2 linked regions of the Novosphingobium sp. G106 genome follow. The protein of the gene in region 1 interacts with the protein of each later gene in a pairwise test. Links are inferred from orthologs where the notes say so. Each region holds a gene or a part of one and is shown on either strand. Other genes may lie near its edges. The genes, in order: KRR38_RS15985 and mtgA.

The links.
Region 2: the proteins of KRR38_RS15985 (region 1) and mtgA interact in binary tests that used the Escherichia coli proteins (3 or more experiments, as listed by UniProt). The link is inferred for Novosphingobium sp. G106 from one-to-one orthologs.

Annotation. Positions count from the first base shown.
Region 1 is NZ_JAHOOZ010000001.1:3,355,689-3,360,480, forward strand. The notes cover bases 1,793-4,792. They hold KRR38_RS15985 (penicillin-binding protein 2), read right to left. Parts: upstream 4,163-4,792; coding sequence 2,423-4,162; downstream 1,793-2,422. Other genes in these bases: KRR38_RS15980 (UDP-N-acetylmuramoyl-L-alanyl-D-glutamate--2,6-diaminopimelate ligase), read right to left, coding at 1,793-2,426; KRR38_RS15990 (hypothetical protein), read right to left, coding at 4,159-4,698; rsmH (16S rRNA (cytosine(1402)-N(4))-methyltransferase RsmH), read right to left, coding at 4,695-4,792. Also shown: murF (UDP-N-acetylmuramoyl-tripeptide--D-alanyl-D-alanine ligase), read right to left, coding at 1-961; more of KRR38_RS15980, read right to left, coding at 963-1,792. UniProt on the Escherichia coli protein: Essential cell division protein that catalyzes cross-linking of the peptidoglycan cell wall at the division septum. Required for localization of FtsN.
Region 2 is NZ_JAHOOZ010000001.1:2,768,582-2,777,413, reverse strand. What follows is about bases 3,028-5,763. They hold mtgA (monofunctional biosynthetic peptidoglycan transglycosylase), read right to left. Parts: upstream 4,867-5,763; coding sequence 4,189-4,866; downstream 3,028-4,188. Other genes in these bases: KRR38_RS13250 (transporter), read left to right, coding at 5,004-5,763; KRR38_RS13260 (hypothetical protein), read left to right, coding at 3,028-4,076. Also shown: KRR38_RS13265 (TonB-dependent receptor), read left to right, coding at 1-2,740; more of KRR38_RS13260, read left to right, coding at 2,886-3,027; more of KRR38_RS13250, read left to right, coding at 5,764-5,792; KRR38_RS13245 (nuclear transport factor 2 family protein), read left to right, coding at 5,812-6,228; KRR38_RS13240 (EthD domain-containing protein), read right to left, coding at 6,363-7,076; KRR38_RS13235 (nitroreductase/quinone reductase family protein), read right to left, coding at 7,120-7,620; RNA polymerase sigma factor RpoH, read right to left, coding at 7,801-8,697; KRR38_RS13225 (RluA family pseudouridine synthase), read right to left, coding at 8,813-8,832. UniProt on the Escherichia coli protein: Peptidoglycan polymerase that catalyzes glycan chain elongation from lipid-linked precursors. May play a role in peptidoglycan assembly during cell division in collaboration with other cell division proteins.

The sequences.
Region 1 (4,792 bases):
CCAGATCGCCACCGGCCGCGCGCACCGCGGCCATGACCGCGAGCGAATTCATCACCCAGTGCTCGCCGGGCTCGGCAATCGTGTAGCAGACGCGGCGGTCGCCCATGTCGGCGGTGACCAGCGAGCCGCCGTTGGCCGCCGCGATCGTGTCGAGCAGACGAACGTCGGCATGGGCGCTGCGGCCGAAGCCGACGACGGTGAGAAAGTATTGCTCGGCCTTGGCCTTGAGCCGCGCGTAATGTGGGCTGTCGGCGGGGATGATGGCGACGCCGCCGGGCTCGACGCCTTCGAATATCTCGCCCTTGGCGTCAGCGATGGCCTCTTCCGATCCGAGCATCTCGATATGCGCGGGGGCGATCGTGGTGACGACGGCGACGTGCGGGCGGACCTGGCGGGTCAGCGCGGCGATCTCGCCCGAGTGGTTCATGCCCATCTCGAAGATGCCGAAGCGGCTGCGCGAGGGCATGCGGGCGAGGCTCAGCGGCACGCCCACGTGGTTGTTGTAGCTCTTGACCGAACGGTGCGCCGCGCCGCGGCTCGAACGGTCGAGCGCGGCGAAAATCGCCTCCTTGACGCCGGTCTTGCCGACCGAACCGGTCACGCCAACAATCTGCGCCGAAGTCCGCGCCCGCGAGGCCTTGGCCAGCGCTTCGAGCGCGGCCGTGGTGTCGGAGACGAGGATGTGCGGGTAATCGACCGGGCGATCGACCACCGCGGCGGCAGCGCCCTTGGCGAAGGCCATTTCGAGGAAGCGGTGGCCGTCCATGTTCTCGCCCTTGAGCGCGAAGAACAGGTCGCCAGGCAGCACGTCGCGGCTGTCGATCTCGACGCCCGAGACCTGGAAGTCGGCATTGGCCACGCCTTTCACGGCGCGGGCGATGGAGATCGCGTCCCACAGCGCCAGCGGCAGGTCGTCCGCCTCATCCACGGGCCAATCGAGAATTCGTGCAACCGCAGCCATCTTAGTCCTCTTCCGGAGTGCCCGCGCACTCTCTTGCAACCGTAACGTCGTCGAACGGCAGCACGCGCGTGGCGTCGCCGCTGCCGATGATCTGGCCCTGTTCGTGCCCCTTGCCGGCAATCAGGACGATGTCGCCCTGCCCGGCCTCGGCCACTGCCGCGGCGATCGCCCCGCGCCGGTCGCCGATCTCGCGCAGCCCGCTGGCCCCAGCGAGCACCTGCGCGCGGATCGTCGCCGGATCCTCGCCGCGCGGATTGTCGTCGGTGACGATGCCCAGGTCGGCATGGGCCGCGGCGACGCGCCCCATCTCGGGCCGCTTGCCCTGGTCGCGGTCCCCGCCCGCGCCGAACACGACGATCAAGCGTCCTGCGACGTGCGGACGCAGAGCTGCGATGGCCGCCTCGAGCGCATCGGGCGTATGCGCGTAATCGACATAGACCGGCGCGCCGGCGCGGTTCAGCGCAGCGCGTTCGAGCCGGCCCCGCACGGGCTGCAGGCGGGAGAGCGCGTCGAAAGTCTGCTTCGCGTCCCCGCCTGTCGCCAGCACCAGTCCCGCCGCGACGAGGGCGTTGGCCGCCTGATAGGCGCCGATCAGCGGCAGCTTGACCGTATAGGCCGCGCCGGCGTGCTCGATCTTGAGCACCTGGCCGAGCAGGCCGGGCTCGCGCGAGACAAGGCGGATCGCATCGCCCGCCGCGCCCACGGTCAACAGCTCCAGCCCCCGCCGGCGCGCGTGGCCCATCGCCTTGACCGACCAGGCGTCGTCCGACCAGACCACCGCCTTGCCGCCATCCTCGACGACTTCGTCGAACAGCCGCATCTTGGCCGCGAAGTAGTCGTCCATGTCGGCGTGGTAGTCGAGGTGGTCGCGGCTGAGGTTGGTGAAGGCGCCGGCGGCGACTTTCAGCCCCTCGTTGCGGAACTGCGAGAGCCCGTGGCTCGACGCTTCGTAGGCGACGTGGGTCACGCCTTCGCGAGCCAGGCCCGTCATGTTGGCGAGGAACGTGACGATGTCTGGCGTGGTCAGCCCGGTGGAGACGGTCTCATCGGGCGTCGTGACGCCGAGCGTGCCGATCGAGGCCGCGCGATGCCCGGCCATGCGCCAGAGCTGGCGCGTTATCTCCGCGGTCGAGGTCTTGCCGTTGGTCCCGGTCACCGCGACCACGGTCTCGGGCACCGGCGTGAAGAACCGAGCCGCGAGGTGCGCGAACGCACGGCGCGGCTCGGAACTGGCGAAATGGACTGCGCCTTCGACCTTGGCCTCGGGCCGGGCAACCACGGCGATGGCGCCGGCGGCGATTGCGGCGGGAATGAAATCCTCGCCGTTGACCTTAGCGCCCTGGAAGGCGCCGAACACGGTGCCCGGCGCGACCTTGCGGTTGTCGATGGCGAAACCGGTTACCGGCGCTTCATTGCCGGCGGCCAGCGGCATTCTGGCCGCTGCAGCGAGCGCGTCGAGCCTCATTCCTCGGCACCGTGCGGGATCAGCGGCGACAGCTCCGAGATGTCGATATCGCGCGTCTCGTCGGGCATGATGCCGAGCAGCGGACCGATGCGGGGGACGACGCGGCCGACGATCGGCGCGGCGTTCCAGGCGGCGGTGCGCTGGAACGAGGTCGCCTGGGTGCCCTGCGGCTCGTCGAGCATGGCGATGACGACGTAGCGCGGGTGATCCATCGGGAAGGCCGAGGCGAAAGTCGCCACCAGCGAGGTCTTGCGATAGCCGCCAGCGCCGGGCTTCTCGGCCGAGCCTGTCTTGCCGCCGACGCGGAAACCGGGGGCGTCGGCCTTGCGGCCGGTACCGTCCTCGACGATCATCCGCAGCAGCTGGCGGATCCGCGCGCTGGTCGAGGCCTTGAATACGCGGCGGCCCGCGGGCACCTGCGCCGGGGTCAGCTTGTTGAGCGTCGCCGGCCGCCAGATGCCGCCGTTGACCAGGGCCGCATAGGCCGAGGCCAGGTGCAGCGGCGTCACTGCGATACCGTGGCCGTAGGACACGGTCATCGTCGTGATCAGCGACCAGCCGCCGTCCTTGGCCTCGCCGCGCGGCCACAGCGGGAAGCCGCGTGCGGGCAGTTCGATATAAGGGCGCTCGTTCATGCCCAGCGCGCGCATCGTAGCGTTGAGCCGCGCCGGGCCCAATTCGTCGGCGACGTGGGCAGTGACGATGTTCGACGAATGGATCAGCGCCTCGGGCACGTTCAGCGACGCGCCCATGTTATGGCTGTCCTTGATCGTGAAGCCGCCGATCTGGAACGGGGTCGCCGGATAGCGGCGCGACATGTCGGTGACCGTGCCGGCATCGAGCGCCGCAGCGACGGTGATCGGCTTGAAGGTTGAGCCGAGCTCGTAGACCTGGTTGGTCACGCGGTTGAAGATGTTGGGGGTCGAGGCCTCGTCGATCAGGTTCGGATTGAACGAGGGCAGCGAGGCCAGCGCAACGACTTCGCCGGTGTCGACGTCGAGGATGATCCCTGCCGCGCCCTTGGCATTGGTCTCGCGGATACCGCGGCCCAGTTCGTCTTCCAGGGCGCCCTGAACGCGCAGGTCGATCGACAGCATCGCCGGGGTGCCGCGCGTGGCGGGATCAGTCAGGCGGTCGTTGAATACCTGCTCCATGCCCACGCGGCCCTTGCCGTCGGCGCCGACGAAACCGAGGATATGCGCCGCCATCGAGCCTTGCGGATAGAACCGCTGGTTCTCGCGCGGGAACTCGAGCGCCGGCTCGCCGATGGCGTGAACCTTGTTGGCATCCTCGGGCAAGATGCGGCGGCGCAGGTAACCGGGCTTGCCGTCGGCCAGCCGCTCGGTCAGTTCGGCTTGGTCCATGTCCGGGAAGATCCGCACCAGCGCGGCGGCGACTTCGGCGGGCGACTTGACCAGCGGCGAGCCCCCCTCGCCCAGCGCCTTTGGGTTGTACCACAGGGCATAGGCATTGAACGCGCGCGCCAGCGGCACGCCGTTGCGGTCGACGATCTCGCCGCGATCGGGCAGCAGCGCGTCGAAAGCGCTGACCGGTCCGCGGCCGGGCTCGAACACGCCGAGCAGGGCAATGCGGATCAGCGCACAGACCGCGATCAGCCCGAACAGCGCCAGCACCCAGAGCATGCGCCACTTGGCTTCCAGCAGCGAGCGCTGGCGTACGTTTACCAGCTGGCGGCGGCCCGTCGTGATCGTGGAGGCGACGGCAACGGCGGTCATTCCTCTTCGATCCTGCCTTTCGCGATCACCTGCTTGCGGGTCGAACGCAGTTCGATGCGCGCGAGGCGGTCCTTGAGGTCGGTTGCTTCGGCCGGTTTGCGCGTGCCGCCGGCGGGCACTTCGGCGGCGACCGCCTTGCCGGTGAGCGGCGAGACCATCGCGGTCAGGGCCGAGGGGGCGGGCGTGTCTTCCTCATCCTGGCGCGCGACGCGGATCGGCGACGGCGCGCCCGGGCCGCGGGCCTTGCCGAAGGCCACGAGCTGGCGCTCGCCCTCGATATACTGATCGGCCTTGGGCGCTTCGTAGCCGAACTCGACATCGTTGACCGCGCGCAGCTGCTGCTGGTTGGCGCGGGTCTCGAACTCGGTCTCGAGCGCGATCTTCTCCTGCTTGAGCGCGACGATCTGGCGCTCGGTCAGGCGAACCTGGCTTTTGACGGCGTTGACCCGGAAGGTCAGCACCAGGGTCAGCGCGACGCAGACCGTGAGGATCACGGCCCAGCCGATAGCGCGCGTACGGTCGCGGGTCAGGTTCATGCCGCTCTCCTCTCGCGCGCCGGAGCATCGGTTCGCATGGCGCTGCGCAGCGTCGCCGAGCGTGCACGCGGGTTGCGGTCGGTCTCGGCGTCGG
Region 2 (8,832 bases), 590 kb from region 1 along the record:
CGGCCTGCCCAGCCGCCGTTCGCCGATCCCGTTCGATGCGATCGGTCAGTTCCAGGCCAAGGTCGCGCCGTATGACGTGCGCGAAGGCAATTTCCAGGGCGGTTCGGTCAACATCGTCCTGCGTTCGGGCACCAACAAGTGGCAGGGCACGGCCTTCGCCGCCTATTCGGCCGACGAACTGACCGGCAAGAACACCAAGGCCGGCCCCGGTGTGCCGACCGGGCACGTCGTCCTGCCGAACTTCACCTACAAGAACTTCGGCGCCGAGATTTCCGGCCCGATCATCGAGGACAAGCTGTTCTTCATGATCGCCGGCGAGCGACTGCGCGCGCCGCTGCCGATCCCCGAGGGCACGGCCGAGAACAACGCGGGCACCGCGATCCCTACGCTGACGCAGGCGCAGGTTGACCTGATCTCGTCGATCGCCAAGTCCAAGTACGGTTATGACACGGGCGGCGTCGCCAAGACCAATGGCGACAAGGACGACCGCATCGTCGCCAAGCTGGACTGGAACATCTCGGACCGGCAGCGCGCTTCGTTGTCCTACACCTACGCCAAGGATTCGATCATCCTCGGCGTCAACAATTTCACGACGGCGCCTTTCGGGCTCAGCCTGCTGTCGAACGACTATATCAGCAGCAACCGCCTGCACACCGGCGTGTTCCAGTTGAACTCGGACTGGTCGGACAACTTCTCCACCGAGGTTCGCGGGTTCATCAAGGATTACAAGCGCGGCCAGGATCCGGCGCTCGGTCGCGGCTTCGCGAATTTCCAGGTTTGCGCGGCGCCGACTTCGGATCGCGACAGCAGCGCGGGCAACGCACTGGCGATCAACTGCAACACGAACTATTCCAGCGTCTATTTCGGCCCGGACGTGTCGCGCCAGACCAATGCCCTGCGCGTAAAGACCTATGGCGGCTTGCTTCAGGGACGCCTGAAGGCGGGCGACCACGACGTCAAGATTTTCGCCGAATTCCAGGACGTGAAGACCTTCAACTCGTTCCTGCAGCGTTCGGCCGGCGACTATTACTTCGACTCGATCGCCGACTTCCAGGCGGGCAATGCCCAGCGCTATCGTTACGGCAACGCCGTTCCGACGTTGGTCCCCGAAGACGCCGCAGCCAGCTTCCGCTATCAGGGTTACACCTTCGGCATCCAGGACAACTGGCGCGTCACCGATGCGCTGACGGTCAATGCCGGCCTCCGCTACGACCTCTATGGTGGTAACAGCCTGCCGGCGTTGAACGTCAACTTCCTCAATCGCTACGGCTTCCCCAACACCAAGTATGTCAACGGGTTGGACCTCTTCCAGCCGCGCTTCGGCTTCACCTGGAAGCCGATCAACACGCTGACGATCCGCGGCGGCGCGGGCATCTTCGGCGGCGGTACGCCGGACGTCTACGTATCGAACAGCTTTTCCAATACCGGTGTGCTGACCAACACGATCGACATTTCGCAGAACAACAATGGGACCTATGGCGGCGTCGGCGTCAACGCCACCAATGGCGCGGCGATCCTGACCAATGTCCAGGGCACGACGATACCGGGTGCGGCGAACACGTTGCTTACCAATGCGACGCTGAATACGCTGGCGCCGACCAACGCGCTGGCCAAGAACTTCAAGCTGCCCTCGCAGTGGCGCCTTACCCTGTCGGCCGATTGGCAGCCGGAGGACCTCGGTCCGCTCGGCGGCGGTTGGAGCTTCGGTGCGGACTTCCTCTATTCGCGCGTGCGCGAGCAGGTCTTCTTCACCGATCTGCGCGTGAAGGCCAATGGGCTGCTGACGCCGGATGGCCGCGCGCGTTATACGCCGGTCACCAGCTTTACCGATACCAACTCGGACATCCTGCTGGCTAACTCCAACCAGGGACGTGGCTATATCGGCGTGGTACGTGCCAGCAAGGTGTTCGACTTCGGCCTCGAGGCCAACGTCGCCTACACCTATTCGAACGTTAAGGATCGCAACCCAGCGACCTCCTCGACCGCGTCTTCGAACTATGGCGCGGGCGTCGCGCTCGATGCGAATGGTCCGGCCTACGGCATCTCGAACGATGAAGTTCGCGACTCGATCAAGTTCGACGTGAGCTTCAACCACGCGTTCTTCGGGGACTACAAGACGACCTTGGCGCTCTTCGGTGAAAGCCGCTCGGGACATCCGTTCAGCTATACCTTCCGCGACACCGCCACTCGTTCGACGGTGTTCGGCACGATCGGCACAGGCACGCGCTATCTGCTCTACGTGCCTACCGGCATCAACGATCCCAAGGTGTCCTACGCCAACGCGACCGATGCCCAGTTGTTCGACGACTATCTCAACAAGACCGGGCTTTCGAAATATCGCGGCCAGATCGCCCCGCGCAATGCTTTCCGCTCGGCCTGGGTGACGAGGCTCGACCTCCACTTCGCGCAGGAACTGCCCACTTTCGTCGGCGATGCGAAGTTCCAGCTGTTCATGGATATCGAGAACTTCACCAACCTGCTCAACAAGAACTGGGGCCAGATTCGCGAATATGCGTTCCCCTATTCGGTCTCGCCGGTGCAGGTGACCTGCCTGACCACGCCAGTTGCGACCGGGACCGCGCCGGGCGCCGCAACCGCTCAGAACGCCGGTCAAGCCTGCCAGCAGTACCGCTACACCGCCAACCAGACGTCGGGCGGGCAGTTCACCGCACCGACCGACACGATCTACGCCAAGCAGTCGCTCTACGCGATCCGCATCGGCGCGCGGATCAGCTTCTAGGCTTCGTCACGCCGCAAGCGTGTCAAAGGGGGAAGTGGGGAGGGGGCGAAAGTCCTCTCCCCTTTTTCATATGCGCTTCATCGGACTTGTGGTTATGTCCTTCGAAACGGGCGCGATTTTTCATTTTCCGGGGGAGTTTCCTGCCATGAATCCCATTCGCCGCCAGCGCGCCGCGCTGTTCCTTGCCGCTGCCTGTCTTGCACCGTTCGCCCAGGCTCACGCTGCCGGCTGCTCCGCTTCGGGCGCTGCGCCGCTCAGCATCGGCACCGTCCTGCCGGTCGAGCCCGGCGGTGCGCGCAGCTTCACGCTGGCGCTGGGCGTGCGTGAGGGGGTGATCGTCGATCTCGTCCGCGTCACGCCGAAGGCCTCGGGTGACGAAGGCGACGACGAGCACGATCGCGACGATGAGCATGGTGATTCTGGCAAGCCCGCGCTCCAGGGCATCAAGCTCTGCGACGCCAAGGGCAATATCCTGGCGCCGCAGCCGGGGGAGGTCTTTGCCAAGGGCGGCAGCCTGAGCACCACAGAGGACGGCGAGCGGCTGCGCTTCTTCGCCAATGCCGCCGGCGACTATCTCGTCACGGTCGCGCCGAGCGACGAGCCGCGCGAGATCCTTGTGCGCCGCCGCGAGGTGGGCAGCGGCCCGGCGCCGGTTGTCTCGGCCACGCTCGGCCGGGACCAGAAGGGCATCACCTCGTCGAGCGCGCCGATGGTCTTTTCCTTCGCCGGCACCGCCGGGCAATGGGTCGAGCTCAAGTCCACCTCGGAAAAGGACACGCTGTTGCGGCTCGCCGCGCCCGACCGCGAGGGTAACTATTCGGTCGTTGCCGAGAATGACGATAGCGACGGGCTCAACCCGATGATCCGGCGCAAACTGCCGATCACCGGCACCTATTTCGTCCAGGTCGATGCGCTGTCGGACGAGCCCGGCGAATTCGCGCTGACGCTGAACCGCATCGAGGCGCCGAAGCCGCCGCCGCCTCCTGCAGCGCTGCGGGTCGGGGCCACAGTTTCGGGCAAACTCGCCGACGGCGATGCCATCGCGATGTACGCGCTGCCGGTCGCGGCCGGCCACAGCTACCGCCTCGAACTGACCGCGACCTATGACGGCGTCGTCGCGATCGGCGTGCCCAATCCGGTCGAGCCCGACGACGGCGGCACCGGCGCCGATGCCGGCTTCACCGAGATCAAGTCCCAGGACAGCGGCACCACGGGTACCGAGAAGCTCAACTTTGCCGCGCGCGGTAACGGCCAGGTGCTGGTGCGGGTGAAGAGCTTCGGCATCGGCGAGACCGATGGCGGCTATACGCTGAAGGTTGTCGATCTCGGCGGGTAGGCTGTCGGACGAACATTGCACATCTGTGCTTCGGCAAGCTCAGCACAAGCGGGTTTTGGGAAACACCAAGGCCCGCTCAGCCTGAGCTTGTCGAAGGCCGCGCGCAACGCGCTCAATCGTAAACGCAGCCATCCAGCGCCGAATTGCGCACCACGCCGCTGCGCTTGGCGATGGTGTTGCCGTGGCGGCGGGTGAAGCCGGTCGCGTCGACCACCGCGCGCTTCTTCGGGCTGGGCAGGGCCGCGGCGATGCGCGCGGCCTCGATCGGGGTCAGCTTGGCGGCGGAGTGCTTGTAATAGCGCTGCGCCCCGGCCTCGACGCCGTAGGTGCCGATCCCGGTCTCGGCGACGTTGAGGTAGACCTCCATGATCCGCCGCTTGCCCCAGATGTTCTCGATCAGCAGGGTGAACCAGGTTTCCAGGCCCTTGCGCGCATAGCGGGTCCAGCCAGTGCCCTGCCATAGGAAGACGTTCTTGGCGGTCTGCTGGCTGATCGTCGAGCCGCCGCGCAGCTTGCCGCCATCGGCGTTGCGCTCCATCGCCTTCTCGATCGCCCGGCGGTCGAAGCCGTTGTGGGTGCAGAACTTGCTGTCCTCGCCGGCGATCACCGCGGCGACCATGTCGCGGTCGATGCGGCTTAGCGGCTCCCAGTCTTTCTCGAAGCCGTTGGAATCGAACAGCATCGTCAGCGTGATCGGCGGCGGCACGAATTTGTAGATCACGGTCATGCCGACGCTGATCGCGAGGAAATAGAGGATTATGCGCCCGATCCACCAGCCGATCCGATACATCCGACCATGTTCGGAGCGGGGCGAGGAGCGCTTGAAGAAGCTGAAAGCCATGGCCGCTGGTTAGCGGAAGAGGCCCGGCGAGGTAAACGGGCGCAGTGCGGTTGTCCGCGGGGAGATCGGGCAGTAGGCATGTCTTCATGAAAAGATCACTCGCCGGGATCGGCCTTTCTCTCGCGTTCGGCCTCGTGCCGCAGATCGCCCACGCGGAAGACCGCGATTTCTGCGCCAACCGGCCGGGGCTGGGTACCCCCGCTTGCACGCTCGCGCCCGGTCGCGCCATGATTGAGGTTGGCGTCGCGGGCTGGGATCACACGAGCGACGGCGCTTCGATCGAGGACGAAGTGACCTTGGGCGATGCGCTGCTGCGAGTCGGCGTCACCGAGACCACAGAAGTCCAGATCGGCCTCGCCAGCCATGTCATCGACCGCAGCCGCGACCGAGTTACGGGGGCGATCATGCGCGACGCAGGCATCGGCGATGGCACCTTCGCCGTGAGGCAGAGCCTGAGCGGACCCAACGGCAAGGTCGCGGTGCAGGCCTTCGTCACCACGCCGTTGCGCGGTGGCGGGCCGGCGAGCTTCGGCATGCTGCTTCCGGCCGGTTTCGACCTGCCCAGCGGTTTCGAGCTCGATCTCACCCCCGAAGTCGATCTTGCCGCGAACGGGAGCGGGAATGGCCACCACCTCGCCTGGGGCGGTGTCGTCGGCCTGTCGCACCCGCTCGCCAAGCAGGTGAGCCTGACCGGGGAGGTCGCCGCATTCCGGGATGACGACCCGACCGGGCACAGCACCGATGCGCGGGTCGCGTGCTCGCTGGCCTGGCAGGTGAGCGACAGGTTCCAGCTCGACGTAGAGGCTGATGCCGGGCTTTCGTCCGACGCGCCCGACCGCTCCTTGCTGTTCGGGCTGGCCTGGCAGTTCCGCTGATAACGAAGAGGATGTTTCGATGACCGACCTTGAGGCGATCCAGCAACTGATTCACCGCTACACCGACGGCTGCAACCGGCAGGACTGGCCGCAGGTCATGGCGACTTTTGCCGAGGACGGCATCTGGGAGGTGGCGGGAGCAGAACTGACCGGCCATGCCACGATCCAGGCGGCGATGGCCGGGTTCCTCGCGGGCATGGACTATTTCACCCAGCTGGCATCAGCCCCGGTCATCGCCGTCGACGGCGACCGGGCGACCGCCCGCACCACGATCCGCGAAGCCGGCAAGTTCGCCGGCCGCGACGAGGGGCTGGAAATCCTCGGCTATTACGCCGACGACCTGGTGCGAACCGCGGCGGGCTGGCAGTTCGCCCGGCGCAAGTTCAACAGCTTCGGCATGCACCGCTTTGCGTTGCTGCCGGGACCGGCGTTCTAGTGATCAACTTGACCGAACCAAATTCGTCACTCCGGACTTGATCCGGGGTCCCGCTCGTTGCGTCTAGGGGCAAGGTCGCAAAGGCAGCGGGATCCCGGATCAAGTCCGGGATGACGGTGTAAGGCGATGACGCTCTAGGCTGAGGGCTTCGGCTCGCGCGGCCAGCGGTGGGTGGGCCGGGTTAGCATCGTGATCATTCCCTCGGGCACGCTGACCTTGGCCAGGTCGTCGGTCACCGCATCCATCGCCGAGGCCTTGAGCGCCTTGGCAGCATCCTGCGGCGTCGCGAACCAGCATTCCTCGATCGCGTCGAATGGGAAGGGGGCGGGCGGGGCTTCGATGCTGAAATTGATCGCCCAGCGGCTGACGCCGAGCTCGCCGGCCTTTTCGGCGGCGAGGCGCGAGTGCGCGTCCTTGAGATAGGCGTCGAAGTCCTCGCGCGACACTTCGGGCCGGCGCAGCAGGAAGCGGAATACCGCGGCCTCACCCAGCGGACCGTCGACCGGGCGTTTCTCGGTGCAGTAGAAGCTGAAGTCGGGGGTGTAGCGGTCGAACACGCGCAGTTCGTCCTCGTCGATCAGCACGCGCTGTTCCTTCGAGAAGCCCTTGCCGTAGAAGGTGTCGAGCACCGGCGCCTCGGAGACGCTGACGCCGTCGTGCTCGGTAGAGACCGGCAGGTCGCCGAGCGAGGGATCGTCGATGCGCGTGGTATAGCGCATCCAGTCGATCGTCCCGTCCATCGCCGGGAACTGGCTGGCGAAGACGGCGTGCGACTTCCAGGTGCGTGGCCAGTCTTCCCAGGCGACGTTCTTCGCGCGGCGGGCCAGATAGAGCATCTTGTAGGGCATCGTTCTCTCCGATTTCTTGTTTGAGCGGGTCAGGCCCTGAAGATCATGACAGATCGGCTTCGCTGAACACCGCGATGGGCTCGATGGCCTTCATCATGATAAGCGGGATCACGCGGGTCGTGCGCGTCTGATAGACGCCGTAGAACGGGAAGCTGTCGACCATGAAGGCCCAGACCTTTTCGCGCTCGGCGCCCTCGGGCTCGCGCCATGAGGCGCGGAAGGCCTGGGTAGCGATCTGGAAGTCGACCGTCTCGGCGGCGCGGATGTTGTGATACCACTGCGGGCTGTCGTCGGCGCCGCCCTTCGAGGCGCAGATCACCACTTCGCCGCCGATGTCGCCGTAGCTGAGCCCCTGGATCATCGTCTTGCCGCTCTTGCGGCCCTTGTAGCGGATCAGGCAGTGCGTGCCGAAAGGATGGCCGTCGGCTCCGGTCAGGTCCATGATATGGCCCTGCGCGCCGCCCGAGCGCAGATAGAGCCGGCGGTGTTCCTTGACCCATTCGAACGTCCCGGCCGGGCGCGTGATCTCGGGTAGCTGGCTCACTCTTTATCCTCTCGGCTGAACGGTTTCCCCGATCTAGTCCGGCTTCGTAAAGCCTGTCCACGGGGATGGCCGGTCGGTCGCTGTCGGGCAAGAGCCATGACCGTCAAAGCAAACCGGACAAAAGAAAACCCCCCGCCCGATGAGGGGCGGGGGTCAATTCGTTTCACCCTACGAGCGAGATTACATCGCCGGGATCAGCCGCCTGTCGAGGGCGATGCGCTGCATCGCCTTCTGCAGCTTCTCGAAGGCACGAACCTCGATCTGGCGGACGCGTTCGCGGCTGACGTGATAGACCTGGCTCAGTTCCTCGAGCGTCTTGGGGTCGTCGATCAGCCGCCGTTCGGTCAAGATCTGCTTCTCGCGGTCGTTGAGGCTGTCCATCGCTTCCACCAGCATGGCGTGGCGCATGGTCGTCTCTTCGGCATCCGCGACGAGCTCGTCCTGCAGCGGGCCGTTGTCGGGCAGCATGTCCTGCCACTGGCCTTCGCCGTCCTCACGGAACGAGACGTTGAGCGAGGCGTCGCCGCCCAGCATCATGCGCCGGTTCATGTTCACCACTTCGGTCTCGGACACGCCGAGCGTGGTGGCGATCTTCGCGACGTCGTCGGGATGCAGGTCCGCATCTTCGTAGGCGTCGAGGTTCTTCTTCATGCGCCGCAGGTTGAAGAACAGCTTCTTCTGCGCCGCAGTGGTGCCCATCTTCACCAGGCTCCACGACCGCAGGATGAACTCCTGGATCGAGGCCTTGATCCACCACATGGCATAGGTCGCCAGGCGGAAGCCGCGCTCGGGCTCGAATTTCTTCACGCCCTGCATCAGGCCGATGTTGCCTTCGGAAATCAGCTCTGAAACCGGCAGGCCATAGCCGCGGTAGCCCATGGCGATTTTCGCCACGAGTCGCAGATGGCTCGTCACCAGTTGCGCTGCCGCTTCCGGATCACCATGTTCCGAGTAACGCTTGGCGAGCATGTATTCCTGCTCAGGTGCAAGCACAGGGAACTTCTTGATTTCCGACAGATAGCGGTTGAGGCTCTGCTCACCACCCAAAGTCGGCACTACAGGAAGATTACGTTCCATATCGCTCACGCTTACGAGTTGCCCCGCTCCTTAAAAGTCGGCGTACCGTTGCTAGCCCTATAAAAGGCGCCTGCCCTGGCCGCCACGCACGTTTGGTTTATAACACGAAAGTTCTTCACCGGTTCCGCAATTCTC